2 regions of the Thermus thermophilus genome follow, and region 2 is predicted to be linked to the other one. Evidence: riboswitches for the same ligand, from Rfam matches in the RefSeq annotation. Region 2 holds a riboswitch; the other holds the start of a gene.
The links. A riboswitch is a leader RNA that binds a small molecule or an ion and turns the genes downstream of it on or off. The one in region 2 is predicted to bind cobalamin.
Positions count from the first base shown of each region.

Region 1: linked by a shared signal. The riboswitch ahead of TthTMY_RS07230 (ABC transporter substrate-binding protein) and the one ahead of TthTMY_RS04805 (nickel permease) in region 2 are both predicted to bind cobalamin.

Region 1 is NZ_AP025158.1:1,333,839-1,347,460, forward strand. Features, by position in the region: gene TthTMY_RS07185 (gamma-glutamyltransferase family protein) at 1-1,232, opposite strand, end outside; gene mntR (manganese-dependent transcriptional regulator MntR) at 1,256-1,915, shown strand; partial or broken gene TthTMY_RS07195 (beta-eliminating lyase-related protein) at 1,920-2,141, shown strand; gene TthTMY_RS07200 (serine hydrolase domain-containing protein) at 2,126-3,292, opposite strand; gene TthTMY_RS07205 (hypothetical protein) at 3,295-3,570, opposite strand; gene TthTMY_RS07210 (SDR family oxidoreductase) at 3,666-4,403, opposite strand; gene TthTMY_RS07215 (hypothetical protein) at 4,444-4,776, opposite strand; gene TthTMY_RS07220 (ABC transporter ATP-binding protein) at 4,757-5,509, opposite strand; gene TthTMY_RS07225 (FecCD family ABC transporter permease) at 5,496-6,524, opposite strand; gene TthTMY_RS07230 (ABC transporter substrate-binding protein) at 6,521-7,378, opposite strand; cobalamin riboswitch at 7,511-7,670, opposite strand; gene TthTMY_RS11905 (transposase) at 7,993-8,352, opposite strand; gene TthTMY_RS07240 (hypothetical protein) at 8,441-9,007, shown strand; gene TthTMY_RS07245 (hypothetical protein) at 8,953-9,246, shown strand; gene lepA (translation elongation factor 4) at 9,290-11,122, shown strand; gene TthTMY_RS07255 (sensor histidine kinase) at 11,106-12,083, shown strand; gene sdaAB (L-serine ammonia-lyase, iron-sulfur-dependent subunit beta) at 12,131-12,793, opposite strand; gene TthTMY_RS07265 (hypothetical protein) at 12,811-13,622, shown strand, end outside.
Region 2 is NZ_AP025158.1:875,832-889,453, forward strand. Features, by position in the region: gene TthTMY_RS04780 (cobalt-precorrin-4/precorrin-4 C(11)-methyltransferase) at 1-695, opposite strand, end outside; gene TthTMY_RS04785 (SAM-dependent methyltransferase) at 692-1,363, opposite strand; gene cbiE (precorrin-6y C5,15-methyltransferase (decarboxylating) subunit CbiE) at 1,360-2,571, opposite strand; gene TthTMY_RS04795 (precorrin-8X methylmutase) at 2,572-3,270, opposite strand; gene TthTMY_RS04800 (cobalt-precorrin-5B (C(1))-methyltransferase) at 3,263-4,363, opposite strand; gene TthTMY_RS04805 (nickel permease) at 4,360-5,022, opposite strand; cobalamin riboswitch at 5,112-5,277, opposite strand; gene TthTMY_RS04810 (histidine phosphatase family protein) at 5,281-5,814, opposite strand; gene cobT (nicotinate-nucleotide--dimethylbenzimidazole phosphoribosyltransferase) at 5,838-6,848, shown strand; gene TthTMY_RS11845 (hypothetical protein) at 6,872-8,446, shown strand; gene TthTMY_RS04825 (hypothetical protein) at 8,451-8,681, shown strand; gene TthTMY_RS04830 (adenosylcobinamide-GDP ribazoletransferase) at 8,682-9,404, shown strand; gene TthTMY_RS04835 (DUF1640 domain-containing protein) at 9,409-9,747, shown strand; gene cobO (cob(I)yrinic acid a,c-diamide adenosyltransferase) at 9,768-10,331, shown strand; gene TthTMY_RS04845 (cobyrinate a,c-diamide synthase) at 10,331-11,650, shown strand; gene TthTMY_RS04850 (hypothetical protein) at 11,675-12,547, opposite strand; gene TthTMY_RS04855 (IS4 family transposase) at 12,667-13,622, shown strand, end outside.

The DNA.
Region 1 (13,622 bases), 460 kb from region 2:
CCCGGAATGATGGTGTGGAAGGGCCTCTTTCCCGGCCCCACCCGGTTCGGGTGCCCCTCCTCCAGGGAAAACCCCAGGCCCCGGTTGTGCAGGGCGATCCCCGTCCCCGGCACCAAAACCCCGGAGCCGAACCCCTGGTAGTTGGACTGGATGAGGGAGACCATCACCTCCCCGTCCGCCGCCGCGAGGTAGACCGTCCCCTCGGGGCGGAGGCCGGGAAGGACCCGGGGAAGGGCCCTTTCCCCGATGAGCCTCCGCCTCTCCGCCGCATAGGCCTTGGAGAGGAAGGCCTCGGGGGCAAGCTCCATGTGCCGCGGGTCGGCCACGAAGCGGTAGGTGTCCGCCAGGGCGAGGCGCATGGCCTCAATCTGGAGGTGGTAGCTCCAGGGGTCTTCCGGCCTCAGGTCAAACCCCTCCAAAAGGTTCAGGGCGAGGAGGACCGCCACCCCCTGGCCGTTTGGGGGAAGCTCCCAGACGGTGAGCCCCTTGTACTCCGTGGAAAGGGGCGTCACCCACTCCGGGGCGTGGGCCTCGAGGTCCTCCCGGGTGAGGAGCCCCCCCGTGGCCTCGCTGAAGCGGAGGAGGGCCTCGGCCAAGGCCCCCCGGTAAAGGCTTTCCCCATAGGACTCGGCGATCTCCTTAAGGGTCTTGGCGTGGAGGGGGCTTCGCCACACCTCTCCCGCCCTTGGGGCCCTCCCCCCGGGGAAGAAGACCTCCTTGAAAGCCCTAAACTCCGGCCCCTCCAAGGGGAGGAAAACGCTTTCCGCCCGCCGCCAGCTCCTCGCCGTCTCCGGCCCCACGGGGAAGCCCTCCTCGGCGTAGCGGATGGCGGGGGCGAGGACCTCGGCGAAGGGGAGCCTGCCCCAGCGTTCGTGCAGGGCCCGCCACCCCGAGACCGCCCCAGGCACGGTCACGGGAAGCCACCCCCGCTCCGGCATCCTCCCGGGAAGCCTCTCCGGGGTGAGGGCCATGGGGCTTTTCCCGGAGGCATTGAGGCCGTGGAGGGTTCCGTCCCACACCAGGGCGAAGAGGTCCCCCCCGATCCCGTTGGAGGTGGGCTCCACCACGGTGAGGCAGGCGGCCATGGCAAGGGCGGCGTCCACGGCGCTTCCCCCCTTTTGGAGCGTCTCCATCCCCGCCAGGGCCGCCAAGGGCTGGCTCGTGGCCACCGCGCCCCGCCTCCCCAAGACCACGTGGCGGCGGGAGGGGTAGGGGTAGTGGGTGAGGTCCATGCTTCCATGCTACCTTTAGGGGGATGGCGAGGCCGCCCCTCACCGAGGCCCAGGAGGATTACCTAAAGCACCTCTTCCTTCTGGAGGAGGCCCTCGGGGGGCCCGTCCCCACCCAGGCCCTGGCGGAGCGCCTCTCGGTCAAGCCGCCTTCCGTCACGGAGATGCTGAAGAAGCTCAAGGCCCTGGGCCTTCTGGAACACGAGCCCTACCGGGGGGCCCGGCTCACGGAGCGGGGGCGGAGGGTGGCCCTCGAGGTCCTGCGCCACCACCGCCTCCTCGAGGCCTACCTCCACCAGGCCCTGGGCTACGGCTGGGAGGAGGTCCACCAGGAGGCGGAGAGGCTGGAGCACGTGATCAGCGAGGATCTGGAGGAAAGGATCGCCGAGTACCTGGGCCACCCCCCCTTTGACCCCCACGGGGACCCCATCCCCACCAAGGACCTGGCCCTTCCCTCCTCCCAGGCCCTCCCCCTCACCGAGGCCCCCCTGGGGCGGGCCCGGGTGGCCCGCGCCCTGGCCCAGGACCGGGGCACCCTGAACCTCCTCGCCCGGCTCGGCCTGGTGCCGGGAAGGCCCCTCCGGGTCCTGGAGAAGGGCGAGGGGGTGCGGGTGGAGGTGGCGGGGGAGGTCTACCTCCTGCCCCGGGCCCTCGCCCAGGCGGTGGGGGTGGAGCCTTTAGGCTAGGGGCATGCGCCTCGTGGACCTGCGGAGCGACACCCTCACCCGCCCCACCCCGGCCATGCGGAAGGCCATGGCGGAGGCGGAGGTGGGGGACGATGTCTACGGGGAAGACCCCACGGTGAACCGCCTCGAGGCCCTGGCGGCGGAAAGGCTCGGGTTTGAGCGGGCCCTCTTCCTGCCCTCGGGCACCATGGCCAACCAGGTGGCCCTCCTTCACTCCAGCCCCAGGTAGACCAGGGTGCGGAAGGCGTGCTGGAGCCTCGCCCCAAGCCGGGAGTGGAGGGCCCTTTCCGGCTCCAGGACGGAGAGGAGGTTCGGGGCCTGGGCGAGGTAGAGGGCGGTGACCTCATGGAGGGGGTCCACGAAGAAGAAGGTCCCGCCGAAGCCCGCCCAGGTCCACTCCCCCAGAGAGCCCGGAGAGTAGCCCATGGGCTCCACCCGCACCGCCACCCCGAGGCCGAAGCTGTACCCTGGCCCGGGGAGGTACTCGGGCCCCCGCTTGAGGCCTTCTTGGTAGAGGCCTCCCAAGTGGTCCTGGACCATGAAGCCCGCCAGGGTGGAGGAAAGCAGGCCCCGGCCCAGGCGAAGGGCCTCGAGGAAGGCGAGGTAGTCCGCCGCGGTGCCCACGCCCCCCATCCCCCCGGCGTACCGGGGCGGGGGAGCCTCCACGGGAAGGAGGACGATCCTCCGGCCCGTCTCGGGGTCCTTGGGAAAGGGCTGGGCCAGCCGGGCGGGGTCCTTGGCCTGGAAGCCCGAGTCCTTCATGCCCAGGGGGCGGAAAAGCCTTTCCTCCAAAAGCTCCGCCAGGCTCCGCCCCGCCAAAGCCTCCAGGAGGTGGCCGAGGAGGTCGGTGGAAAGCCCGTACTCAAAGGCCTCCCCGGGCTGGAAGCGCAAAGGCAGGGCGGCGAGGCGCTGCAAAAAGGCCTCCCGGTCCAGGTCAAACCGGTCCACCCCGGCCTCGAGGTAAAGGCGCTTCACCGGGGAGCGGAAGAAGACCCCGTAGGTGAACCCCGCGGTGTGGCGGAGGAGGTCGTAGACCGTGAGGGGGCGCTTCAGGGGCTCCAAAACCACCTCCTCCCCCACCTCCCGCCCCACCCGGAGCCCGGAAAACCCCGGGAGGTACTTCTCCACGGGGTCCAAGAGGGAAAGGACCCCCTCCTCCACGAAGCCCAGGGCCAGGGCGGAGACCCAAGGCTTGGTCATGGAGTAGAGGCGGAAAAGCGCGTCCTCCCGCATGGGGAGGCCCTTTTCCGGGTCCAAAAAGCCGTAGACCCCCTGGAAGACCACCTCCCCTCCCCGGGCCACGAGGACCACGGCCCCGGGGAGGAGGCCCTCCTCCACCAGGCGCCGGAAGTAGGCGTCAAGCCTCCGGAAGTCCACCCTCACCACCCCTCAGGAACGGGCCTCCTCGGGCTTAGGAGGAGCCAGAGGGCGAGGAGGAGAAGCGCCAAGGGCAAAAACCACTTCACGAAGAAGCCCAAAAGGCCGAGGGCGGCCCCCAAAAGGGCGAGGAAGAGGCCCACGGGAAGGGCCAAGGCGGCGAGGAGGAGGGCCAGGGGAAGGGCCAAAAGGACGAGGACCAGGGCCACGAAAGGGCCCAGGAGAAACCAGGCGAGGACGAGCCCCAAAAGGAGAAGGACCCAGCCTAGGACCCGCATGCCTCAAGCCTACACCCTCTTCCGCCTCCGATGCCCGAACGAAGGCTAGGCCTTTTCGGGGCCCCCATGCGGGCCCAAGCCCGCATGGGGTGCTCTCAGGCCGGGGCCGCCCCAATGGTCCTCCCCCCGTCCACGAAGAGGACCTGGCCGGTGATGAAGCTGGACTCGTCGGAGACCAGGAAGAGGGCGGCGTAGGCCACCTCCAAGGGCTTCCCCGCCCGGCCCAAGGGGGTGGCGGCGATGGCCTTCTCCCGCACCTTCTCCGGCACCTTGGCCGTCATCCGCGTCTCAATAAACCCCGGGGCCAGGGCGTTCACCCGGATCCCCCACCGCCCAAGCTCCAGGGCCAAGGTCCGGGTAAGCCCCACCACCCCCGCCTTGGAGGCGGCGTAGTTCGCCTGCCCCAGGTTCCCCAAATAGACCCGGCTTGCGGTGAGGACGATGCTCCCAGGGTTTTTCTCCCGCATGGCCTCGGAGGCCGCCTTGGCCACCAGGAAGCTTCCCGTGAGGTTTACCCGGAGGACGAGCTCCCAGTCCTCCAGGGGCATCTTCCAGTGGAAGTTGTCCCGGGTGATCCCGGCGTAGTGCACCACCCCGTCCAGCCGGCCCAGGTGGGCTAGGGCCTCGGCAAACCCCCGCTCCACGGAGGCGGGGTCGGCCACGTCCATCACCACCGGATGGGCCCCCACGCTTTCCGCCGCCTCCCTTAAGGGGCCTTCTTCCACGTCGCAGGCCACGAGCCTCGCCCCTTCCCGGGCGAAGAGCTCCAGCGTGGCCCGGCCGATGCCGTGGGCCGCCCCCGTGATGAGCACCGCCTTGTCCTTGAGCCGCATCCCGCACCTCCTAGACGACCAACCGGTCGGTAAGCCCACCCTACTCCCGGCCCCGGGGCCCCGTCAAGGGCCAGGCGTAGTAGGGGGTCTCCACGAACTCGGGGGGGCCTCCCAGGTAGACCCGAAGCCCGGGCAGGACCAGGGTCTCCCCCTCCCACTCAAAGGCCAGGGGGTCCACCTCCAGGGGGTAGTGGAGGACGGCCTCCCTCGGAAGGCCAAGCCTCAGCCACTCGGGCGGGGAGACCCGCCCCACCAGGAGGTAGCGGGCCCGCCGCGGCCCCCCCTCGGTGTAGAGGAGGACCTCCTCCCCCAGGTCCAGGAGGAAGGCCCGCCGCCTTACGAAGAGCCTGGCCCTACGGGTCCAGGTAGACATGGGGCCTCCCCCCCAGGCGGACGACCCGGACCCCCGGCCCGTAGAGCCGGGCGAGGAGGGGTTCCTGCAGGACCGCTTCAGGCCTCCCCTCCGCCACCACCCTTCCCCCTTCCAGCACCGCCACCCGGTGGGCGAGGGCCGCCTGGTTGGGGTCGTGGAGGACGGAAAGCACCCCGAGGCCCATCCCGGCAAGCCGCCTCAAAAGCCCTACCACCGCCCCCTGGTGCTCCAGGTCCAAGAAGGTGGTGGGCTCGTCCAGGAGGAGGTACCTGGGCCTCCCCGCCAGGGCCCGGGCGAGGAGGACCCGTTGCCTCTCCCCGCCCGAGAGGGTGCCGAGGAGCCTTCCCCGAAAAACGGAGGCCCCGGTGACCTCGAGGGCCCAGTCCACCGCTTCCCGGTCCTCCCGCCCCTCCCGCCCCCAAAGCCCGAGGTGGGGAAGCCTCCCCAGGCGCACCACCTCCTCCACCAAAAGCCCCTCGGGGTAGGGGCCGCCCTGGGGGAGGTAGGCGAGGAGGCGGCCCCGCCCGTAGCTGCCGTGGGCCCTAAGGGGCCTCCCCTCCAAAAGCACCTCTCCCCGCCTGGGCCTAAGGAGCCCCGCCATCACCCTTAGGAGGGTGGTCTTCCCCGAGCCGTTGGGCCCGAGGAGGGCGAGCCACTCCCCCGGGCGCAGGAGGAGGTCCACGCCCTTTAGGGCGAAGGGCCCCACAACCCCCCTGGCCTCAAGCCCGCCCACGCCGCCTCCACATGAGGTAGAGGAAGAAGGGCCCCCCGAGGAGGGTGGTGACCACGCCCACGGGAAGCTCCGCGGGCCGGGCGAGGGTGCGGGCGAGGAGGTCGGCCAGGGCGAGGAGGGCCCCGCCCCCCAGGGCGCTGGCCGGGAGGAGGAGGCGGTAGTCCTCCCCCAGAAGCCGCCTCAGCATGTGGGGCACCACCAGGCCCACGAAGCCGATGATCCCCGCCTGGGCCACGGCGGAGGCGGTGAGGAGGCTCGCCGCCCCGAGGAGGAGAAGCTTTAGGCCCTCCAAGGGAAGCCCGAGGCTTTTCGCCGTCTCCTCCCCGAGCTGCAAGGCGTTGAGGACCCTTCCCAGGAGGAAAAGGGGAGGCAGGGCGAGGAGGAGGGCCAGGGCCAAGGCCCGCACCCCCGCCCAGCCCATGAAGGCCAGGTTGCCCAGGGTGTAGGCGAAGACCGCCCGCACCCGGTCGGCGTCCTGCATCATCAGGTAGGTGGTGAGCCCGGTGAGGACGCTCCCCACCACCACCCCGGCCAGCACGAGCTCCCCCGTGCGGGCCACCCCCCCCGCCAGGACCAGGGTGAGGAGGGTGGCCAAGAGGGCCCCAAGGAAGCCGAAGAAGGTGGCGGAGAGGGGCAGGTGCTGGAAGACGGCGTGCTGGGCGAAGGCGGGGGAAAGCCCCCCCAAGAGGACGGCGAAGAGGGTCACGGCGAAGGCCGCCCCCGAGGCGGAGCCCATGAGGTAGGGGTCGGCCAGGGGGTTGCGGAAGAGCCCCTGGAAGGCGGCCCCCGAGACCGCCAAGGCCCCCCCCACCAACATCCCCCCCAGGACCCGGGGCAGGCGGAGCTCGGTGACGATGGGGTTTTCCTCCAGGCCCAGGAGGGCCCGGACCACCGCCTCCGGGGGCAGGGCCACCGCCCCGAAGGCGAGGCCCAGGACCAAGGCCCCGAGGAGGAGGAAGAGGAGCCAGGCGAAGACCAGGCCCCGCCTTACGGCCAGGGGGAGGCTTAGGGTCATGGCTTGCCGTGGAAGCAGTCCACGAGGAGCCTCAGGCCCTGGGCCACCCGGGGGCCGGGGCGGGAGAGAAGGCTGTCCTCACCCCCGGTGTAGACGCAGATCCGGCCCGCGCGCACCGCCCGGACCCGGTCCCAGCCGGGGCGCTTGCGGATGGTCTCCAGGGCGTTCGGGTAGGTGGCCACGATGACCTCGGGGTCCTTCTCCACCACGAACTCGGGGGCGATCTTGGGGAAGAGGCCGAGCTCCTTGGGGACGACGTTCACCCCCCGGGCCTTTTGGATGAGAACCCCGATGAAGCTCTCGGGGCCCACGGTGTAGGGGGTGGGGTCAATCTCGTAGTAGACCCGGGGGCGGGACTTGGCCTTGGCCGCCCGGGCCTCCTCCTGGTAGACCTCCTTCTGGATCTGGGCCACGAGCCGCTCGGCCTGGGCCTCGAGGCCAAGAAGCCTCCCCAGGGTGCGCACGGTGCGGAAGATGTCCTCGTAGGTCTCCGTCCTCACGGCGTAGACCGTAAGCCCCGCCCTTTCCAGGGTCTCGTAGAGCCTCCCATACTTGGAGACCAGGACCAGGTCGGGCTTGAGGGAGACGATGAGCTCGGGGTTGGGGTTGTAGAGGCCGCCCGCCTTGGGGAGCTTTTTGACGCTTTCCGGCCAGTCGGAGTAGTCGTCCGTGGCCATGATGCGGTCGCAGGCCCCCAGGGCGCAGACCGTCTCCGTGACCGAGGGCAGCATGGTGACGATGCGCTTGGGCGGGGCCTTGAGGGTGACCGTGCGCCCCAGGTCGTCCTGCAGGGTGAGGGGAAAGGCGAGGGCCAAAGCCCAAAGGACCGCAAGAAACGCCAGAATCTTCCTCATGCCTACCTCCCTAAGGCCGCTAGGGCCAGGCCCGGGGGAGGTAGGGAAAAACCCCTGCCGGGAGGCAGGGGCTAAAGGCAAACGCCGTTTATCCCCCACTTCTCCCCCATCCGCGTGAGGTGCCCGCCCCGGGGAAGGGCGGACGGCCCTGGCAGGCATTCGGGCTTCCGGCCTACGACGAAGGGCGTGACGCGCGACCGGTTACCGTTGCGGGACAGCGCCGGACTTGCACCGGACTTCCCCACTTTAAGCCTGGACTACGCGCCCAGGCACCAGGGCTACGGGACCTGGCTTTGGGGCCCTAGCGGGCCTCGCCTTCCAGGCTAGGGCACCCCCCCCTCCCGCGCAACCCCGTCTTCCCTCCCGCGGGCTTTCACACGGCCTTAACACCCATTGGCTACGCTTAAAATAAAACGATGAAGAAGTTTATCAAGCGCTGGCCTTGGGCTCTCCTGACTGGCCTATTGGTTGGCGGCCTGGCCTGGTGGATGGGGCACAAGCCCTTTCCACCTAAGCCCCAGGCCGATCAAACCTACCGGTTCCCCACGACCCTGTCCTCCCCGCCCAACCTGCCTCCGCTCTTAGAGGCTGTCGTAAAACCCTTCCACGGCCAGCTACGCGGCCCTGGCCAGCCGCTTCACCAACAAGCGTAGCATGCCCAGATACACCCAGGCCTCGCTCACCCCAGGGTTGGCTTCATAGTCCTTGGCGAGCCGCCGATTCCGCCCCAGCCAGGCAAAGGTCCGCTCCACCACCCACCGCTTGGGCAAGGGCTTGAACCCCCTCTCCCGCGGAAGCTCCGGCGCCTCTTCCCCCTCCCGCACCCAGACCCCTCGCACCCCCGCGTAGGGACGGGCCACCACCTCAAGCTCCAGCCCCAGGGAAGAAGCCAGCCCCTTGAGGCCCCGGTACCCCCAGTCCACAAACAGCTTCTGCACCCTTGGCCAAAGGGAGAGGTCCATCCCCAGGAGCAAGGCCTCCCCACCCCGCTTGTCGTGCTCGTTGCTAGACGAGGGCCTCTCCTTTTACCTCTTCGCCTCCGGGCTCGTCCTCGGAGCCGCCGTGTATACCACCCCCTTCGCCCTTCCCCTGGGGCTCTTCTTCGCCCTGGGCCTCGGCCTCTTCCGCAAGTTAGAACCCCCGGCCTGGGCCGCGGCGAGCCTTGTGCTCCTCTTCCCCCTCCTCTCCACCCTCTTTGCCTGGGGCTACCTCTCCTGGATCTTCACCGGGGAAGCCGCCTTCCTCTACGAAGCCCTGCCCAAGGAAGCGCCCTCCCTAGGGACCGTCCTCCTGGCGAGTCCGGCCTATCTGGGAACAGGGCTTCTAGCCCTTCTCCGCCCACGGGCAAGCTTCCTCCTTTACCCCGTGCCCCTTCTCCTCCTCCTCGTCCTCCCCGCCATGGGGTTCGGCCACACGCCTGCCATGGCCGTGGGGCTCCTCTTCCTCTTCGCCTTAGGAGGGCTTCCCCGCCTCGCCCCGGGCCCCGGAATCCGGGCCGTGGGCCTCGGCCTCGCCCTCCTCCAGGCCGCCTTGGGATGGGCCCTCCTACCCCCCCTAAACCCCCTCCCGACGCCTTGGAGCGGGCCATCGGCCAAGCCTTGGCCCAGGCGCCTCCCCGCTCCATCCTAGCCGACGACCGGGAGAGTTACCGTCTGCTGGCCTGGGCAGGCACCGCCCGGCCCTTCCTCCTCCCCGCAGACGCCGGTTTTACCCTGGCCCTCTCCGCCCCAAGCCTCTACGTGGACCGCGTCCTCGTCTGCCGGGGCCCAGGCGCCCTCTACCGCCGCTACGGCGAGCACGACCTCCCCGGCTTTCGCGAGGTCTGGCGGTACAAGGGGTGCAGGCTCCTGGAGCAGCGCCCCTCCTAGGAACCCGAACGCGCCCTTGACTTTGCCCGAGGGAGCCCGGAGGATGGTGAGGATGGACCTAAGCCGCATCCGCAACTTCTCCATCATCGCCCACGTGGACCACGGCAAGTCCACCCTGGCCGACCGCATCCTGGAGCTCACCCACGCGGTGAGCGAACGGGAGATGCGGGAGCAGTTTTTGGACTCCCTGGAGCTGGAGCGGGAGCGGGGCATCACCATCAAGGCGAGCGCCGTCAGGGTGACCTACCGGGCCAAGGACGGGGAGGAGTACGTCCTGAACCTCATTGACACCCCGGGGCACGTGGACTTCACCTACGAGGTCTCCCGGGCCCTGGCGGCGGTGGAGGGGGTGCTCCTCGTGGTGGACGCGAGCCAGGGGGTGGAGGCGGAGACCCTGGCCAAGTTCTACATGGCCTTGGAGCACGGGCACGTGATCATCCCGGTGATCAACAAAATTGACCTCCCCAACGCCCGCCCCCTGGAGGTGGCCCTCGAGGTGGAGGAGGTCCTGGGCCTTCCCGCCGACGAGGCCATCTTCGCCTCGGGGAAGACGGGGGAGGGCGTGGAGGAGATCCTCGAGGCCATCGTCAAACGCATCCCGCCCCCCCAAGGGGACCCCGAGGCCCCCTTGAAGGCCCTCATCTTTGACTCCGTCTACGACGCCTACCAGGGGGTGATCCCCTACCTCCGCCTCTTTGAGGGAAGGGTGCGCCCTGGGGATCGGATCCGCATCTACTCCACGGGGAAGGAGTTCACCGTGGACAAGGTGGGGGTCTTCACCCCCCAGGGCCTGGTGGCCACGGAAGCGCTTGCGGCCGGGGAGGTGGGGTGGCTCGTGGCCGCCATCCGCGACATCCACGACGTCCAGGTGGGGGACACCCTCACCCTGGCGGACCGCCCCACCCCCTCCCCTTACCCCGGCTTCCGCCCGGCCAAGCCCGTGGTCTTCGCCGGGCTTTACCCCGTGGACTCCGGGGACTACGGGAAGCTTAGGGACGCCCTGGAAAAGCTCAAGCTCAACGACGCCGCCCTCACCTTTGAGCCCGAGTCCTCCACCGCCTTGGGCTTCGGCTTCCGCTGCGGCTTCCTCGGGCTTCTCCACGCCGAGATCGTCCAGGAGAGGCTGGAAAGGGAGTTCGGCCTTTCCCTCATCGCCACCGCCCCGAGCGTGGTCTACAAGGTGCGGCTCAAAAGCGGAGAGGAGGTGGAGGTCCACAACCCCGCCGACCTCCCCGACCCCACGCGGATGGAGGAGATCCTCGAGCCCTACGTGAAGCTCACCATCTTCACCCCCGAGGAGTACGTGGGGAGCCTCATGGGGCTCCTCCAGGAGAAGCGGGGCCGCCTCGTGAACATGACCTACCTCCCCGGGACTCAGAAGCGGGTGGAGCTCGTCTACGAGGCCCCCTTCGCCGAGATCCTCTACGACTTCCACGACCGCCTGAAAAGCCTCTCCCGCGGCTACGCCTCCATGGACTACGAGCAGATCGGCTACCGGCCCGGAGACCTGGTGAAGGTGAACGTCCTGGTGCACGGGGAGGTGGTGGACGCCCTCACCTTCATCGCCCACCGGGAGAAGGCCTACCCCATGGCCCGGGCCATCGTGGACAAGCTCGCCGAGGTCATCCCCCGCCAGCTCTTTGAGGTGCCCATCCAGGCGGCCATCGGGGGCAAGATCATCGCCCGGGCCACGGTGAAGGCCCTCCGCAAGGACGTCCTCGCCAAGTGCTACGGCGGGGACGTGACCCGGAAGAAGAAGCTTTTGGAGAAGCAGAAGGAGGGCAAGAAGCGCCTCAAGGCCATCGGCAAGGTGGAGGTTCCCCAGGAGGCCTTCCTGGCGGTGCTCTCGGTGGGGCGCGATGAGCCTAAGGGCTAGGCTCGCCCTGGTCATCGCCCTCCTCGCCTTCCTGCCCAACCTGGTCCTGGCCCTCACCCTGGGGGTCCTGGGGGAAGGCCCCTGGCCTCCCCTCCTCCTCTGGCTTTTCCTCCTCGCCCTCCTCTCGGGCCTTGTGGGCTACTTCCTGGCGAAAAGCCTCCTCAGGCCCCTGGAGGAGCTCACCCGGGCCCTGGCCTACCTCTCCTTGAAGGAGGGGCCCCTGGAGGCCCTCCGCCTCCCCACCCCCAAGGAGCCCCCTCCGGAGGAGATCGCCCTCCTCCGCGCCCGGTTCTCCGAGCTCCTCGCCCGGCTCAAGGAGCTCCTGGAGGCCCGGGAGGGCCTGTACGCCGCCCTGGCCCACGACCTCAAGACCCCCCTCCTTTCCGCCCTGCGCCTCTTGGACTACCTGGAGAGGGCGGACGACTTGGGGAAGGAGCGGCGCGTCGCCCTGCTCCGCGCCCTGAGGGAGGAGCTCGCCCGGGGCTACCGCCTGACGGAGAACCTCCTTGCCCTCGCCCGCCTCGAGGCCCGCCCCCCCCGGGGCGAGACCCTGAACCTCAGGGCCCTGGCCGAGGACCTCCTCCTCCGCTACCGGGACGAGGCGAAGAGGCGGGGGCTCCTCGTGGAGGTGGAAGGGGCGGGCCTCGCCCGGGGGGAAAGGCTCCTCGTGGAAAGGGCCCTCGCCAACCTTCTGGAAAACGCCCTCCGCCACGCCAAAAGCCGCGTCCGGCTCCGGGTGGGGGAAGGCGTGTTCCTCGTGGAGGACGACGGCGCAGGCCTTCCCCTACCCCTGGAAGCCCTCGCCCGCCCCTTCCTCCAGGGGGAGGGCAGGAGGGGAAGCGCGGGCCTGGGCCTCTACACCGCCAAGCGGGTGGCCGAGGCCCACGGGGGCAGGCTCTTCCCCTGCGAGGGCACCCTGGGAGGGGCCTGCCTGGGCCTGGAACTCCCCAAGGGGGCCTAACGCCGGGCTTGGAGCCCCGGCGAAAAGCCCGGGCGGGGAACGAACGCTTAGCCCATCACCGGGGGGATCTGCCGCACCCAGAGGATGTAGGAGAGGTACTCCAGGTAGCGCAAGGGCACCTCGGAGAGGGGCCGGTCCACCTCTATGCTCATCATCGCTTCCCCGCCCCGCTTCTTTCGGCTCACGGTGAGGTAAGCGATGTTCACCTCGTCGTCGGCGAGGATGCGGGCCACCCGGGCCACCACCCCGGGCGTGTCCACGTTCTTGATCACCAGGGTGGGGGCGCTCCCCGTGATCCGCACCTCAAAGCCGTCCACGTCAAAGACACGCACAAGACCCCCCCCGAGGGAGCTGCCCGTGACCACGAGGCGCTCCTTCTCCCCCTCGAGGACCATCCGCACCGTGTTGGGGTGGACGTCCCCGAGCTCCACCTCCTTGAAGACCACCTCCACCCCTTCCCGCTCCGCCAGGGAAAGGCTCTCCTTGAGCCTCTCGTCGTCGGGGGTGAGGCCCAGGACCCCCGCGGCCAAGGCCAGGTGGGTGCCGTGCCCTTTCCCCGTCTTGGCGAAGGAGCCGTGGAGGCCGAACTCCACCCTTTTGGGCTTCTCCCCGAGGAGGTGGCGGGCGAGGAGGGCGAGGCGGCAGGCCCCCGCCGTGTGGCTGGAAGAAGGCCCCACCATCACGGGGCCGATCATGTCCAAAAGGCCCATGCTGATAGAATACGCCCATGCGGAGCTTCTGGCCCCTTTTGCTCCTCCTCGCCCTCGGGGTAGGCCTCGGCCAGCGCCTCGTCCTGCCGGAAGGGGCCGTGGCGGGGGAGCCCCTCACCCTCTCGGGGGAAGGGCTTCCCGACGGGCGCTACCCCCTGGCCCTGGAAGGCCCCGGGGGCGCCCGGGTGGAGGAGGTGGAGGTCCAGGGAGGGAGGTTCGCCCTCCCCCTCACCCTCGAGGCCCCCGGGGAGTACCGGGTGCGGCTCAACCTGCCCTCGGGCGCCTTGGAGGGGCGCTTCCTCCTCCTCGCCCCCACGCCGCCCGAGCTCACCCCGGAGGGGCTCAAGCTCCCCTGGGGGCTCCTCCCCCTCCCCCAGGGCCCCTGGGTGGGCCCCCTGGTGGAGGGGGAGCGGGTCTACGTGGCCCAAGGGCTCCTCGTGGTGGAGGCGGGCCTTAAAGAAGAGGGGGTCCGCTACCACTTCGCCCCCGCAAAGGTCCTCGCCCTCCGCCCGGGCCCCGAGGCCCTCCTGGAGGGGGAGCGGGTCCTGCCCATCCCCTTCCCTCCCGTCCCCTTCCAGGGCAAGGAGGAGGACCTTAAGGCCCTCAGGCCCCTCCTCCTGGCCCTGAACCCCCCCAAGCCCTGGCCCTACTTCGCCTACTGGGCCCTCCCCCCGGAGACCCTGAGCGAGGAGGACCTCGCCGCCTACGGCCAGGACCTCCGGGCCCGGGGCCACCGGCCCGAACTGCCCTTCGGCCAGGAGGGCGTCCTACGGATGGCGGAGGCGGCCCGCGCCCTCCTCGGCGAGGACCCCGCCCGGGCCAAGGCCCT
Region 2 (13,622 bases):
GTGCCCTTGGCCCTCAAGGCCTCCCCCACCAAATAGACCGTGGTGTCCCGGGCGGGGAGGTGGGCGAGGCCCTTAAGGTCCGTAAGCCCCACCTCCTCCCCCGGCTGGGCCACCTTGTGCCCGTAGAGCACCGGGGTGTCCCCGGGAAGCCCCGCTTCCAGAAGCTCCCGGGATAGCCTCCTTGGGTGCATCCCCGAGAGGTAGACCGCAAGGGTCAGCCCCTTGCGGGCAAGGCTTTTGGGGTCCTGGCCCTCAGGGACGGGGGTCCTGACCCCAAGCCGGGTGAAGGCCACCGCCTGGGCCACCCCCGGGGCGGTGAGGGAGAGGCCCGCCCTCGCCGCCAGGGCGAAGGCCGCCGTGACCCCGGGCACCACCTCCACCCCGACCCCGAGGGCCTCGAGGGCCTCCTTCTCCTCCAGAAGGGTCCCGTAAAGCCCCGGGTCCCCCGAGTGGAGCCGGACCACCCCTCCGCCCTTCTGGGCCTCCTCGGCCAGGGCCAGGACGATCTCCTCCAAGGTCATCCCCTTGGAGTCCAGAAGCGCCGCCTTTGGGGCAAGCGCCCGCAAGGCCCCTTCGGGGAAGAGGCTTCCCGTGTAGAGGACAAAGCGGGCCTCTCCCAGAAGCCTCGCCCCCTTCACCGTGAGGAGCTCCGGGTCCCCGGGCCCCCCGCCCACCACGTGCACCACGGGCCTCATCCTTTCCCCCCCTTTCGCCAAAGCCCCACCAGGGTCCAGTAGTCCCGCGCCACTCCCTTGGCCGCCCCTAGGGGCAGGACCCTCTCCCCCGGCATCCCCAGGCGCAAAAAGGCCCACCCTTCCCGGTCGGGAAAGGCCTTTTCTAGGGCCTCGAGGTCCTTGGCCTTGTAAACGAAGACGCTCTGGAAGCGGTTCAGGCCCTCTGGGTCCACGGGACCAAGCCCCGTCACCGCGGCGAACCCTTCTTCCCCCAGGGCGATGGGCTTAAGGAGGCTGGCCGCCGCCAGCTGATGGGCGCTGATCCCGGGGACGGCCTCCACCGCAACCCCCTCCAGATAGGGGAGGAGGTTCAAGGGGGAGGCGTAGAGGAGGCTGTCCCCCAGGACGAGGTACCCTCCCTCTCCGTAGCGGGAAAGGGCCTCCCGGACCCTGTGGGCCGCCTCCCTCCTGGCCCTCTCCGCCTCCTTGCGGTCTCCCCCGGTGAAGAGGGGCAAGGGGAGGAGGGGCTTGCCCTCGGGGAGGAAGGGCCGGGCGATCCCCAAGGCGATGGGCTCCCTCCCCTCCTCCTTGGGGTAGAAGAGGACGGGGAGCCTTTGGATGAGCCTTAGCGCCTTCAGGGTGAGGAGCTCGGGGTCGCCGGGGCCCAGGCCGATCAGGTAAAGCTTCATGCGACCTCCTTGGTCACGGCGAGAAGGGTAATGGGGTTTTGCGCCTCGAGGCGGTGGTAGCGGGCGAGGGGCACCACCCGGCTCGCCTGGACCTGGAAGCCCTCCAGGGGGAGCCCCGTTCCCTTCAAAAAGCCGTAGGCCGCAAGGAGGTTCTCCAGGGTGATGGCCGCCACCACGAGCCTTCCCCCGGGCCTCAGGGCCTCGAGGCTCACCCGGAGGATCTCCTCAAGCTCCCCCCCGCTTCCCCCCACGAAGACGGCATGGGGGGCGGGGAGGCCCTCTAGGGCCTTTGGGGCCTCCCCCTTGACCAGGTGGAGGTTAAAGGCCCCGAAGCGGCGGGCGTTCTCCTCAATGTGGGGCCAGGACTCGGGGTTCTTCTCCACGGCGTAGACCTCCCCCCAAGGGGCGAGCCTCGCCGCCTCAATCCCCACGCTTCCCGTCCCGGCGCCGATGTCCCATAGGACCCCGTTCGGGGGAAGGCCGAGGAGGCCCAGGGCGAGGAGGCGGACCTCCCGCTTGGTGATGAGCCCCTTCTTGGGCATCCTTTGCTCAAAGGCCTCGTCGGGGAAGAAGCCGAGCCTTGGGGGAAGGGGCCCCTTGGCCTCCAGGATGAGGACGTTGGGGTCCAGGAAGCGCTCCTCGGCCACCTCCTTTAGGCCCGCGAAGCTCCGCACCCTTTCGTCCTCCTCCCCAAGCCGCTCCGCCACGTGGGCCCGGGCGTCCACGCCCATCTCCAAGAGGGCCCGGGCGATCCGCGCCGGGGTGTGCTCGGGGTCGGTGTAGACCACGGAGAGGGGGGAAAGGCTTAGCTCCAGGAGCACCCCACCCAAAGGCCTTCCGTGGAGGGAGAAGAAGCGGGCCCCGTCCCAGGGGAGCTTAAGCCTGGCGAAGGCCTCCTGGAAGGCGGTGGGGGCGGGGTGGACCTCGGCCTCGGGGAAGCGTTCCAGGACCCTTTTGCCGATCCCGTGGAAGAGGGGGTCCCCCGAGGCCAGGAAGGCCACCTTCTTCCCCTCCTTAAGCCGTGTTTCCGCCAGGTCCAAAAGGGCCTCCAGAGGGCCCTGGACGGGCACCTTCTCCCCGGGGTGGTCGGGGAAGTGGGCGAGGTGGCGCTTGCCGCCGATCAAGACCTCCGCCTCCTCTAGGCGCCTTAGGGCCTCGAGGCTCAGGCCCTCCCGGCCCCTCGCGCCCATCCCGATCACGTAGACCATCTACCCCTCCCTGTGGGCCTTGGAGGTGTCCACCCCCCCGTCCGCCGCGAGGCGGATCAGGGCGTGGAGGGCGGCCACCACCAGGGTGCTCCCCCCCTTCCGGCCCTCCGTGACGATCCAGGGCACCGGGGCCTCCATGAGGGCCCGCTTGGCCTCGAGGACGTTCACGAAGCCTACGGGCATCCCCAGGACCAGGGCGGGCCTCGCCCCTTGCCGGATGGCCTCCACCAGGGCGAGGAGGAAGGTGGGGGCGTTCCCCACCCCCACGATGGCCCCGTCCAGAAGCCCCTTTTCCCAGGCGTAGGCCACCGCCGCCTCGGCCCGGGTCCCCCCCGTGGCCTTGGCCCTTTCCACCACCTCGGGGTGGGCGAGGAGCTCCACCACCTCGTTGCCGAAGAGCCTGAGCCTTTCCGGGTTTAGGCCGCAGGCGATCATCCGGGCGTCCACCAGGATCCGCGCCCCCTCTTGGATGGCCTTTAGCCCGGCCTCCACCGCTCCCGGGCTAAACCGGGTAAGCGCCTTGTACTCAAAGTCGGCGGTGGCGTGGATCATCCGGCGCACCACGGGCCACTCCAGGGGGGAAAACCCGTGGGGCCCCGCTTCCTCGTCCACGATGCGGAAGCTCTCCTCCTCTATGGCCCGCCCCTTTTCCGTCATCTGGTGGGCGGGGTTTTTCTGCGCCCTGATCAGGTCATCCACGGTACACCTCCCGGTCGGGCCAGGCGGCGAGGCACCGCCCTTCGTCAAAGTCCGTGAGGGCCACGCTCACAAAGGGCCTTTCCCCGATGTAGGCCTGGAGCTTCTCCCGGGCGAGGCGGACGAGGTTCACGAAGAAGAGCTCCAGGCCCTCTTCTAAGGCGATCTCCAGGAAGCGGCGGGCGGTGGCCGCCCCTTCCGCTTCCTTGAGGGCCTTGGGGCTTGCCCCCGCCTCCTTGAGGAGGGAAAGGAGGAGGGAGAGGTTCACCTCGCCCCCGGCGGCGTGGGTCATGGTCTTGCCGTCGGCCATCTTGGAGATCTTCCCGATCATTCCCACGACGCGCACCACCTCCACCCCCACCTTCCTGGCGGCCCGGAGGACGTCCCCCACGAAGTCCCCCATCTCTATGAAGGCCATCTCGGGGAGGTGGGGGAGGAGCCTTTGGGCGAAGCGCTCGCTCTTGCCCCCCGTGGTGGCGGCGATCTCCAAGAGCCCGTTCGCCCGCGCCACCCCCACCGCCTGGACCACGCTCATGCGGAAGGCGCTGGTGGAGTAGGGCTTCACCACCCCCGTGGTCCCGAGGACGGAAAGCCCCCCGAGGATCCCGAGCCTGGGGTTTAGGGTCTTCTTGGCGAGCTCCTCCCCGCCGGGGATGGCGATGGTGATGGCGAGGGGCCTTTCCGTCACCTCCCGCACCGCTTCCCAGATCATCCGCCTGGGCACGGGGTTGATGGCGGGCTCCCCTACAGGTACCCCGAGGCCGGGCTTGGTCACCACCCCCACCCCCTCGCCCCCCTCGAGGCGGTCTTCGCTCGCAAAGCGCACAAAGGCCTGGATCTCCGCCCCGTGGGTCACATCGGGGTCGTCCCCGGCGTCCTTGATCATCCCCACCAGGACCCCGTCCCCCTTCCGTTCTAGGCGGAAGACCCTGAAGGGTTGCCGCCACCCCGCGGGGAGCCAGATGTCCACCACCTCCGGGGCCTCCCCGAGGAGGGCGAGGGCCGCGGCCTTGGCCGCCGCGGCGGCGTTCGCCCCCGTGGTGAAGCCGATGCGGCTTCCCTTCTTGTCCCGGGGCGGGGGGTAAGGGTGGCTCATGCGGGCCTTAGGGCGTAGAGCCTCAAGGAAACCAGGAGGCCGAAGAGGCCAAGGCCTAGGGGCAGGGCAAGGGCCTCGAGGTCCACCCCCCCAAGCTCCGCCAGGGCCAAAAGGAGGGCCACGGCCACCACCGCCCATCCGAGGAGGCGGCTCGCCTCCTCCGCCCTTCGGGAGTCCTTGGCCAGGTTCTGCAGACGGCTCGCCAGAAGCCCGTCCACCCCGGCCACGAGCAGCATCCCCAGGGTGAAGAAGGCCCCGAGGCGCAAAGGGGAAAGCTCGGCGGAGAGGGCCAGGGCGGAAAGCTGGCTGGCCGTTTCAAACCCGAGGCCGAAGGGGACCCCGAGGAGGAGGGGGTTGAGGAGGGGAAGCCCTTTCGGGGGGGTGGGAGGGGTGGGCTTTAGGAGCCGGTAGAGGTTCAGGGCCGCCACCAGGAGGAGGAGGAAGGCGGGGAGGTGGAGGGCCTCGAGGTCCACCCGCCCGAGGAGGTTCGCCGCGGGGAAGGCCAGGAGGGTGACGACTCCCCCGTGCCCCAGGGCGAAGAGGACGCCGTTAAGGGGCGAGGGCCTCACCCGGGAGAGCCCGTCCACCGCCGCCAGGTGGTCAGGGTCCACGCCGTGGCGCATCCCCAGGGCCACGGCCAGGAGCTCGAGGCCCGTCACGGGGCACCTGCCTTTTTCGGGGAGAAGAGGGCTTGGGACCGGTATCCGCTTCTCTTCATTACCGCCTCCTTTCGCCCCTGCTCGGGGGCAGGTGAGGCGCGCACCGGGGCGGGTATTCGGGCTTCCGGCCAAGACGCTAGGCCTGTGGCTTTGGGCCGGTTACCGTTGCGGCACAGCGCCGGACTTTCACCGGTCTTCCCCCTTTTGCGCCCCAGGACATCCGGGCCCTGGGGCACCCCGGCCGCTCTCGCCTGTGTTTTACCCGGTCGCTTCCTTCCCGTCAAGGGAGAGGCGGGCGAGCACCCTCCTGGGCCAGTCCACCGCCACCGCGCTCCCCGGGGGCACGAAGCGGTCCTCCCCCAAGGCCCTGAGCACCGCCCGCACCACCCCCCCGTGGGTGAAGAGGACCGCAGGGGCTTTAAGCCCCTCCAGGAAGCGGAAGACCCGCTCCTGAAAGGCGGAGAGGCTCTCTCCTCCCGGGGGGTGGAAGCCCTGGAAGCGGAGGAGGGCTTCCCTATAGCGGGGGTCCAGGGCCTCCCAAAGGGCCCCCTCCAGCGCTCCGAAGTGGATCTCCCGAAGCTCGGGGGCAAGGCGCGGGGAAAACCCCGCGAGCTCCGCCGTCCGCCTCGCCCGCAGGAGGTCCGAGCTGAAGGCGGGAAGGGGGGGAAGCGCCCCCCGGAGCCTCCTCGCCTGGGCCTCCCCCTCCGCCGTGAGGGGGAGGTCCGTCCAGCCGAGAAGCCTTCCCTCCCGGTTCCATAGGGTCTCCCCGTGGCGCACGAGCCAAAGCTCCATGCCCCTAGGGTAAACTTCCTTCCATGCGGGATCCCGAGGTTCTTGCCCAGGCTAGGGCGCGCATGGAGGAGCTCACCAAGCCCCCCCGCGCCTTGGGCCATCTGGAGGAGGTGGCCCTGCGCCTCGCCGCCCTCCAGGGTCGGGTGAAGCCGGAGCTCGGGCGGGGGGCGGTGGTGGTGGCCGCCGCCGATCACGGGGTGGTGGCCGAGGGGGTCTCGGCCTACCCCCAGGAGGTCACCCGGCAGATGGTCCTGAACTTCCTCCGTGGGGGCGCCGCCATCAACCAGTTCGCCCAGGCGGCGGACTGCGCCGTCTACGTCCTGGACGTGGGGGTGGTGGGGGAGCTTCCCGACCACCCGGGGCTTCTTAAGCGCAAGGTGCGCCCGGGGACGGCGAACCTCGCCCAAGGCCCCGCCATGACCCTCGAGGAGGCCCAAAGGGCCCTCCAGGCGGGCCGCGAGGCGGCGAGGCGGGCCATCGCCGAAGGGGCCACCCTCCTCGCCGCCGGGGACATGGGCATCGGCAACACCACGGCGGCCGCCGCCCTCACCGCCGCCCTCCTGGGCCTTCCTCCCGAGGCCGTGGTGGGCCGGGGGACGGGGGTGGGGGAGGAGGGTTTGGAGCGGAAGCGCCAGGCGGTGGCCCGGGCCCTCGCCCGCCTCCGCCCGGGCATGGACCCCCTGGAGGTGGCGGCCGAGGTGGGGGGGCTTGAGCTTGTGGCCATCGCCGGGGTCTACCTCGAGGGCTACGAGGCCGGGCTTCCCCTGGTCCTGGACGGCTTTCCCGTGACCGCGGGGGCCCTTTTGGCCTGGAGGATGGCGCCGGGCCTCAGGGACCACCTCTTCGCCGGCCACCTCTCCCGGGAGCCTGGGCACCGACACCAGCTGGAGGCCCTGGGCCTAAGGCCCCTTTTGGACCTGGACCTCGCCCTGGGGGAGGGGACGGGGGCGGTCCTCGCCATGCCCCTTCTCCGGGCCGCGGCCCGCATCCTCCACATGGCCACCTTCCAGGAGGCGGGGGTGTTCCGGGGGTGAAGGCCCCCGAATATAATCCCCTCATGAGGCGCTGGGATCTGGAACGGGCCTGGGACCTCCTGGAGGAGGGGGACCTTCTCGGGGCCCTGGAGCACGCGGAGCGGGCCTACCGCAGGCACCCCAAGGACCCGGAGGCCCGGTTCCTCTACGGCTACCTCCGCTTCACCTCGGACGGAGTCTACGAAGGGCTCCGCCTCATGGAACTCGGGGCCAAGGCCATGGGTGGGGAGGCCTGCGCCGAGCTCTGGCGGATCTACGGCACGGAGTTTCCCGCTCACCTCCTGGACCTGGCCCGCTTCCTGGAGCGGCGGGGCCTCCCCCTCCCAGGGGACGCCGCCTGGGCGGAGGCCGTCCTGGAGGAGCAGGGGCTTCCTCTGGAGGTGGCCCGGGAGGTGGAGCGGTGGCTTTACCAGGAGGACATCCCTTCCCTGGAAGGGTTCTTCCGCAAACGCCCTTCCCCCTATCCGGGCTACCTCCTGGTGCGCCTGTACCTGGTCCGCGGGGCCTTCCTCAAGGCGCAGGGCCTCGCCGGGGAGCTCGGGGAGGCTTGGGGCGGGGACTGGCGGGTGGAGCTGGCCCGCCTCCTCGCCCGTTTCCCCCAGGAAGGGCCCTCCCTGGCGGAGGAGGCCCGGCCCCTCCTCGCCCGGCGCCCCAAGGACCCCCACCTCGCCGAGGGGCTCGCCCTCCTGGCCCTGGGGGTGGGGGAGGGGAGGGTGTCCCTGGAGCTGGACCGGTCCTTTGACCCGCCCTTGAGGGACCGCTTTCCCCGTTTGCAAGAACCCCTGGAGGCGGCAGAGGAGGGGAGACCCCTGGTCCCCTTGGAGCTCTTCCTCCCTCTGGGCCGGGCGGACGCGCCCCTCCCGCCCTTCGCCCGGGAGGCCTTCCGGCCCTGGCTTCTCCGCCTGGGGGTGGAGGAGCTCGCCTCTTGGGGTAGGCCCTTCCTGCGCTCAGGCCTCCTTTCTCCGGAGGACGTGGGGCAGGAGATGCGGGAGTGGGTGGTGCGCCTGCGCTCCCTGGAGGAGGGGAGGCCGCCCTTCGTGCCCTCGGCGAGCCTCGGGGAGCTCCTCGGGGCCTCCCCGGAGGAGCGGGAGGCGGCCGCGGCCGCGGCTTCCCCCGAGGAGGTGGCCCACTTCCGTAAGGCCTTCCCGGGCAGCCTCCTCCTGGAGCTTTACGCCCTCCTGTACCGACCCTTTAGGGAGTGGCCCGAGGGGCGGGTGCGCCGCCTGCTGCGGGAGGAGCTCCCCTGGGGGGTGAGGGAGGCCTTGCGCCTCCGCCTGGAGCTCAAGCGGGACCCCCTCGCCCCCCCTCTCCCCTCCCGAGCCCCCGCCCGGGGCCCTATGGCCGGAGGAGTTCCTCTTCACTTGGCTCCTCCTGGCTCCCCCGGAGGAGGAGGTGGAGGAGGCCTTCCTCGTCCCCCTCGGGAGCAGGGCCATGTTCTTGGACCGCCTCGAGGTCTACCCCCTCCGCATACGCCGCCTCGAGGCGCAAAGGCCCTGGCGGGAGAAACCCCTTCCCGAAGGGGGCGGTCTGGAGGACTGGTCCCGGCGCCTGCCCTTCAGCCTCAGGGCCTTTTGGCTCGTGGGCCTCGAGGTGGATGAGGGCATGGGGCTGGAGGACCTCCTGGACCCGGAAGCCCTGCGGGACCTCCTGGAGGGGCTAGACCCCGGCGCTCGCTCCCTGCTCGCCCGCCTCGTCCGGGAGGGGAGGCTTCCCCTCTCCCAAGCGGAGGAAAAGGCCCTCGCCGAACTGGAGCGGCGCTTCCTGGCCTTCGCGGGGGCCGGGGAGGTGGGCCTTCCCGAGGATCTCAGGCGGGCGCTTATCCGCGCGCTTTAGGTGCTCCGAGCCCTCCGCCTCGCCCTCGCCCTCCTCACGGTGTTGCCCGTGGCCCCCGAAGGGGTGGGGGAGGAGGACTTCAAGCGGAGCGTGGCCTTCTTCCCCTTGGCGGGCTACCTCCTGGGCCTTCCCCTGGCCCTCCTCGCCCTCTCGCCCCTCCCCCCGGGGCTTTCCGCCGCCCTTGGGGTCGCCCTCCTCCTCGGCCTCACGGGGTTCTTGCACCTGGACGGCCTCTTGGACCTGGCGGACGCCCTCTTAGGGGCGAGGCCTAGGGAGGAGCGCCTGAGGGTGCTCAAGGACCCCCACCTGGGGGCCTTCGCCTTCGGGGTGGGAGGGGTCTACCTCCTCCTCCTCTTCCAGGCCCTGGCCCTGGTGCAAGACCCCCTCTTCCTCCTCCTCTTCCCGGGGTGGGCCCGCTTCGCCTTCCTCCCCTTCCTCCACCGCTACCCCCTACTGGGCCCGGGGATGGCGGGGCTGGTCCGGGGGGGGCCCTGGCCCTGGGCCTTCCTTCCCGCCCTGCCCTTCCTTCTCCTCTACCCCCTTCCCGCCCTCCTCGCCCTCTTCGCCGCCTGGGGGGTGGCCCGCCTGGCCTGGGCCCGCCTGGGGGGGCTGAACGGGGATGCCCTCGGGGCCATGATCGCCCTGGGGGAGGCGGTCCTCCTCCTGGCCCAGGCCCTGCTTGGGCAGGTCCCTTCCTCCCGTACCGGGCCTGGTTTACCATAGGGCTATGTCCGAGGACCGCCTCCTGGAGCGCCTGGAGAAGCTGGAGGGGGTGGTGGAGACCACCGTGGCCGTCCTCCCTCCCCTCATCCAGGACCTCTCCCGGCGCATAGACGCCCTGCGGGAAGAGGTGAAGGCGGAGCTCAGGGAGCGGGAAGCCCGGCTGGAGGAGCGCTTCCAGGGCTTGGGGAAGCGGATCCAGGAGGTGGAGAACCGACTGGAAGCCCAGATCTTGGCCTTGCGCCAGGAGATGAAGGCCGAAATCGGTTCCGCCTTCAACAGGGTGATGCTTTACCTCACGGCCTTGGGGGTGGTGCTGGCCCTCCTTTCCGCCTTCTTCCGCTAGGGGCCGTGTAAGTTCTTCCCATGGAGGCGCCCAAACGCCACAAGCCCTACGCCAAGCCCCAAGGAGAGCGAAGAGGTCTCCTTTTGGTCTACACCGGGGACGGGAAGGGCAAGAGCACGGCCGCCTTCGGCCTTGCCCTCAGGGCCCATGGCCGGGGGCTTAAGGTGCGGATTTTCCAGTTTATTAAGCATGGAACCGCCCGCTTCGGGGAGCACCGGGCCTTCGCCCTTTTGGGCATCCCCATAGAGGGCCTGGGGGACGGGTTCACCTGGAGGAGCCGGGACCTCGAGGCCTCCGCCCGCTTAGCCCAGGAGGGGTGGGGGCGGGCTAAGGAGGTGCTTCTTTCCGGGGCCTACGACCTCGTGGTCCTGGACGAGGCCACCTACCCCCTGCGCTACGGCTGGGTTTCTCTGGAAGAGTTCCTGGAGGTCTTGCGGGCGAGGCCTCCCCACGTCCACGTGGTGGTGACGGGGCGGGGCGCCCCCGAGGCCCTCTTGGAGTTGGCCGACACGGTGACGGAGATGCGGAAGGTGAAGCACGCCTTTGACCAAGGCGTCCCCGCCCAGAGGGGGATAGAGCACTGATGCGCCTCCTCCTCGCCGCCCCCCACTCGGGCGCGGGCAAGACCACGGTCTCCCTGGCCCTTCTCCTCGCCCTTAGGGCCCGGGGCCTAAGAGTGCAGCCCTTCAAGGTGGGGCCGGACTACCTTGACCCCACCCACCTGGAGCAGGCCGCGGGCCGGAAGCCCTACAACCTGGACGGCTTCTTCCTGGACGAAACGGGCCTCCTCGCCCTCTTCCGCCACGGGGCGAGGGGGGCGGACTTCGCCCTGATTGAGGGGGTGATGGGCCTCTTTGACGGGAAGGACCCCCGGGGAGAGGTGGGCTCCACCGCCCAGGTGGCGAGGCTCCTCAAGGCCCCCGTGGCCCTGGTGGTGGACGCCAAGGGCATGGCGGGCTCCATCGCCCCCCTCGCCCTGGGCTTCCGGGACTTCCACCCGGGGGTGCGGGTGGTGGGGGTCTTCGCCAACCGGGTGGGCTCGGAGCGGCACGCGGAGATCCTGAAGGAGGCCCTAAAGGCCGTGGGCCTCCCCCTCCTCGGCTGGCTTCCCCAAGACCCCGCCCTGGAGCTTCCTGAGCGCCACCTGGGCCTGGTCCTCGCCGGGGAGGCGGCCCCGCCCCTCGAGGCCCTGAGGCGGGCCTTCCGCGTGGACCTGGAAGAGGTCCTCCGCCTCGCCGCCACCGCCCCGCCCCTCCCCGAGGCCGGGCCCTTTCTCCCCCCAAAGCGCCCGCCCCGGGCCCGGGTGGCCTACGCCTGGGATAGGGCCTTCGCCTTCTACTACCCCGAGGCCCTGGAGCTTTTGGAGGCCCTGGGGGCGGAGCTCGTCCCCTTCAGCCCCCTCGAGGACGAGACCCTCCCCAAAGCCCACGCCCTCCTCCTCGGGGGCGGCTACCCCGAGCTCTTCGCCGAGCGGCTTTCCGCGAACCTGGCCCTGCGGGAGGCCATCCGCCGCTTCCCCGGCCCCATCGTGGCCGAGTGCGGGGGGTACATGTACCTCTCCCAGGGGCTTTGGGTGGGGGAGGGTTTCTTTCCCATGGTGGGCCTGGTCCCGGGGGAGGCCCGCATGGCGGAGAGGCCCGTCCTCGGCTACCGGGAGGTGGAGGCCCTAAGGGATAGCCCCGTGGCCCGGAAGGGCCAGGCCTTCAAGGGGCACGAGTTCCACTACGCCAGGCTTCCCGCCTCCCCAAGCCCCGCCTGGCGCCGCCTGGGCGGAGAGGAGGTGGAGGGGTACACCGACGGGCGGGTGCTGGCGAGCTTCGTCCACCTCTACCTCCCCGCGAGGCCTGAGGGGGCGGAGCGGCTCCTCGCCCTGGCCGACTCCACCCCTCCCCGAACCCCCTAGGGTGGGGGTGTCCGAGGGGCCTCCTCAGCGCACCTGGAAGAGGAGGAGCTTTTCCATCGCGTAGCTGGCGTACGTGGCCTGGCTCTCCCGGACCGCCATCCGGTACTCGTACTTGAGGAGGCCGGTCCCGACGTCGTAGGCGATGAGGTGCACGTTCCCCGAGGTGAACTCCTTCCCCCCCGTTCCCCCGGTGTAGGCGTACCCGTCCTCGGGTTGGCCGTCCCCGTCAAAGTCGTCAAAGTACCGCCCCGCCAGGTACAGGATGCTGCTCGGCACCAGCCCCGGGGTGGGCGGGGGCAGGATCCAGCTTAGGTAGGGCTTTCCCGGGAAGACGGGGCAGCTGAACCCGTCCATGGCGGGCCTCCCTTGGGGGTCCAGGAGCTCGCAGCTCGGCGAAACCCAGTAGGTGGTCTCAGGGGCCCCGCGCTCGTCGTAGGTCACCCCCCGGTACACCCCCTGGGGGGTGCGCTCTAGGGTGAAGAGGAGCCTCGGGGAGACGGGTTTCTCCCGCAGGACCTGCCCCGTGCGCGGGTCCCGTTCCCGCTCCACGCCCCCCCGGACCTCCACCCGGTAGGCGGGTCGGGTGAGGACGGCCTTGCCGGGAGCGGGGTAGCCCGCCGAGGCCGCGGCCACACAGGCCTGGAAGCTGAAGAAGTCCATTCCCGGCGGGCAGACCGAAAGTGAGGCCGCCACCTGCTGCAGACAGAGGGCGTAGGCCCGCCCCGCTTGGGTGAGGTTGCCCTGCTGGAGGTAGCCCTGGCACTGGGCGTGGACCTGCTGCCGCAGGGCCTCGTAGGGGCCGAAGCTCGGCGGGTAGGAGACCTGTTGCGCCAGGGCGGAGAGGCCCAGCCCCAGGGCCAAGGCCTTGAGCCAGGGGACGCGCTTACCTCCGGTCATGCTTCCTCCTTTCTCCCTTTCCCTTCTGCAAGCCTCTGGAACTCCGGGTCTAGGCTGAGCTCTCATCACTTTGAGGGCTGGGGCTTGACAAGGGAAGAGAAGAGGGGGGTAAGTAAGGTGTGCCGCCCACCACCCCCCTTTCCCAAGTTATCACCCTCTGGGTCCATAAGGTCTTCGCCTCCCTCAGGAAAACCATCCGCTCCAACCTCGCCCTCTTCCTGTCCACCCTCCTCACTACCCCCCTGGACCCCACCCTCTCCGACCTCGCCCGCAGAACCCCCCTCCCCACCCTGGCCCAAAGCCGCCTCAATCGCCTCTGGCGCTTCCTCCATCACCCCACCCTGCAAGACCCCTGGGCCCTCACCGAAGCCCTCCTCCCCCTCCTCGTCCCTCGTTTCCCCAAAGACCGCCCCCTCCCCCTCATCGTGGACTGGACCTTCACAGAGGACGGTAGGCACCAAGCCCTGGTGGCCGCCCTTCCCCTCAAGGGAAGGGCCCTGGTGGTGGCCTTCGCTCTTCACCCCCTCTCCCCTTTCCCCAGTCAAAACCGGGTGGAGGAGGAGTTCCTCCACCGCCTGGGCCGCGCCGTCCAGGACCTGGGATATACCCCCCTCTTCCTCCTGGACCGCGGCTTTGACCGGGTCTCCCTGATGCGAAAGCTCCAGGGGTGGGGCATGGGCTTCCTCATCCGCCTGCGGCAGAACCGGGAGGTGGAACCCCAAGGGGGGAAGCGCCTTCCCCTGAAGGAGGGCTACCGGCGTGTGGTCCACCCCCTGCGGGAGGAGGTCCGCCTTTTCGGACACGGTGGGGAGGGGGTAGAAGTCACCCTCCTGGTGTACCCAGGGGGTCGGGATCCCTGGTATCTGGCCTATTCGGGCCCTTTTGGGGGGGAGCCGCCCTATGGGTGGCGGATGTGGATTGAAGAGGGGTTTAGGGACCTGAAGGGGCAGGGGTTTGGGCTGGACCGCCATCGGCTGCGGACGGGGGCGAGCCTCAGGGGGTGGTTATGGCTTCTGGCCTTGGGGATGGCGCTCTTGGTCCTTCTGGGGGCGCGCTTGCAGGGCAGGGAATGGCT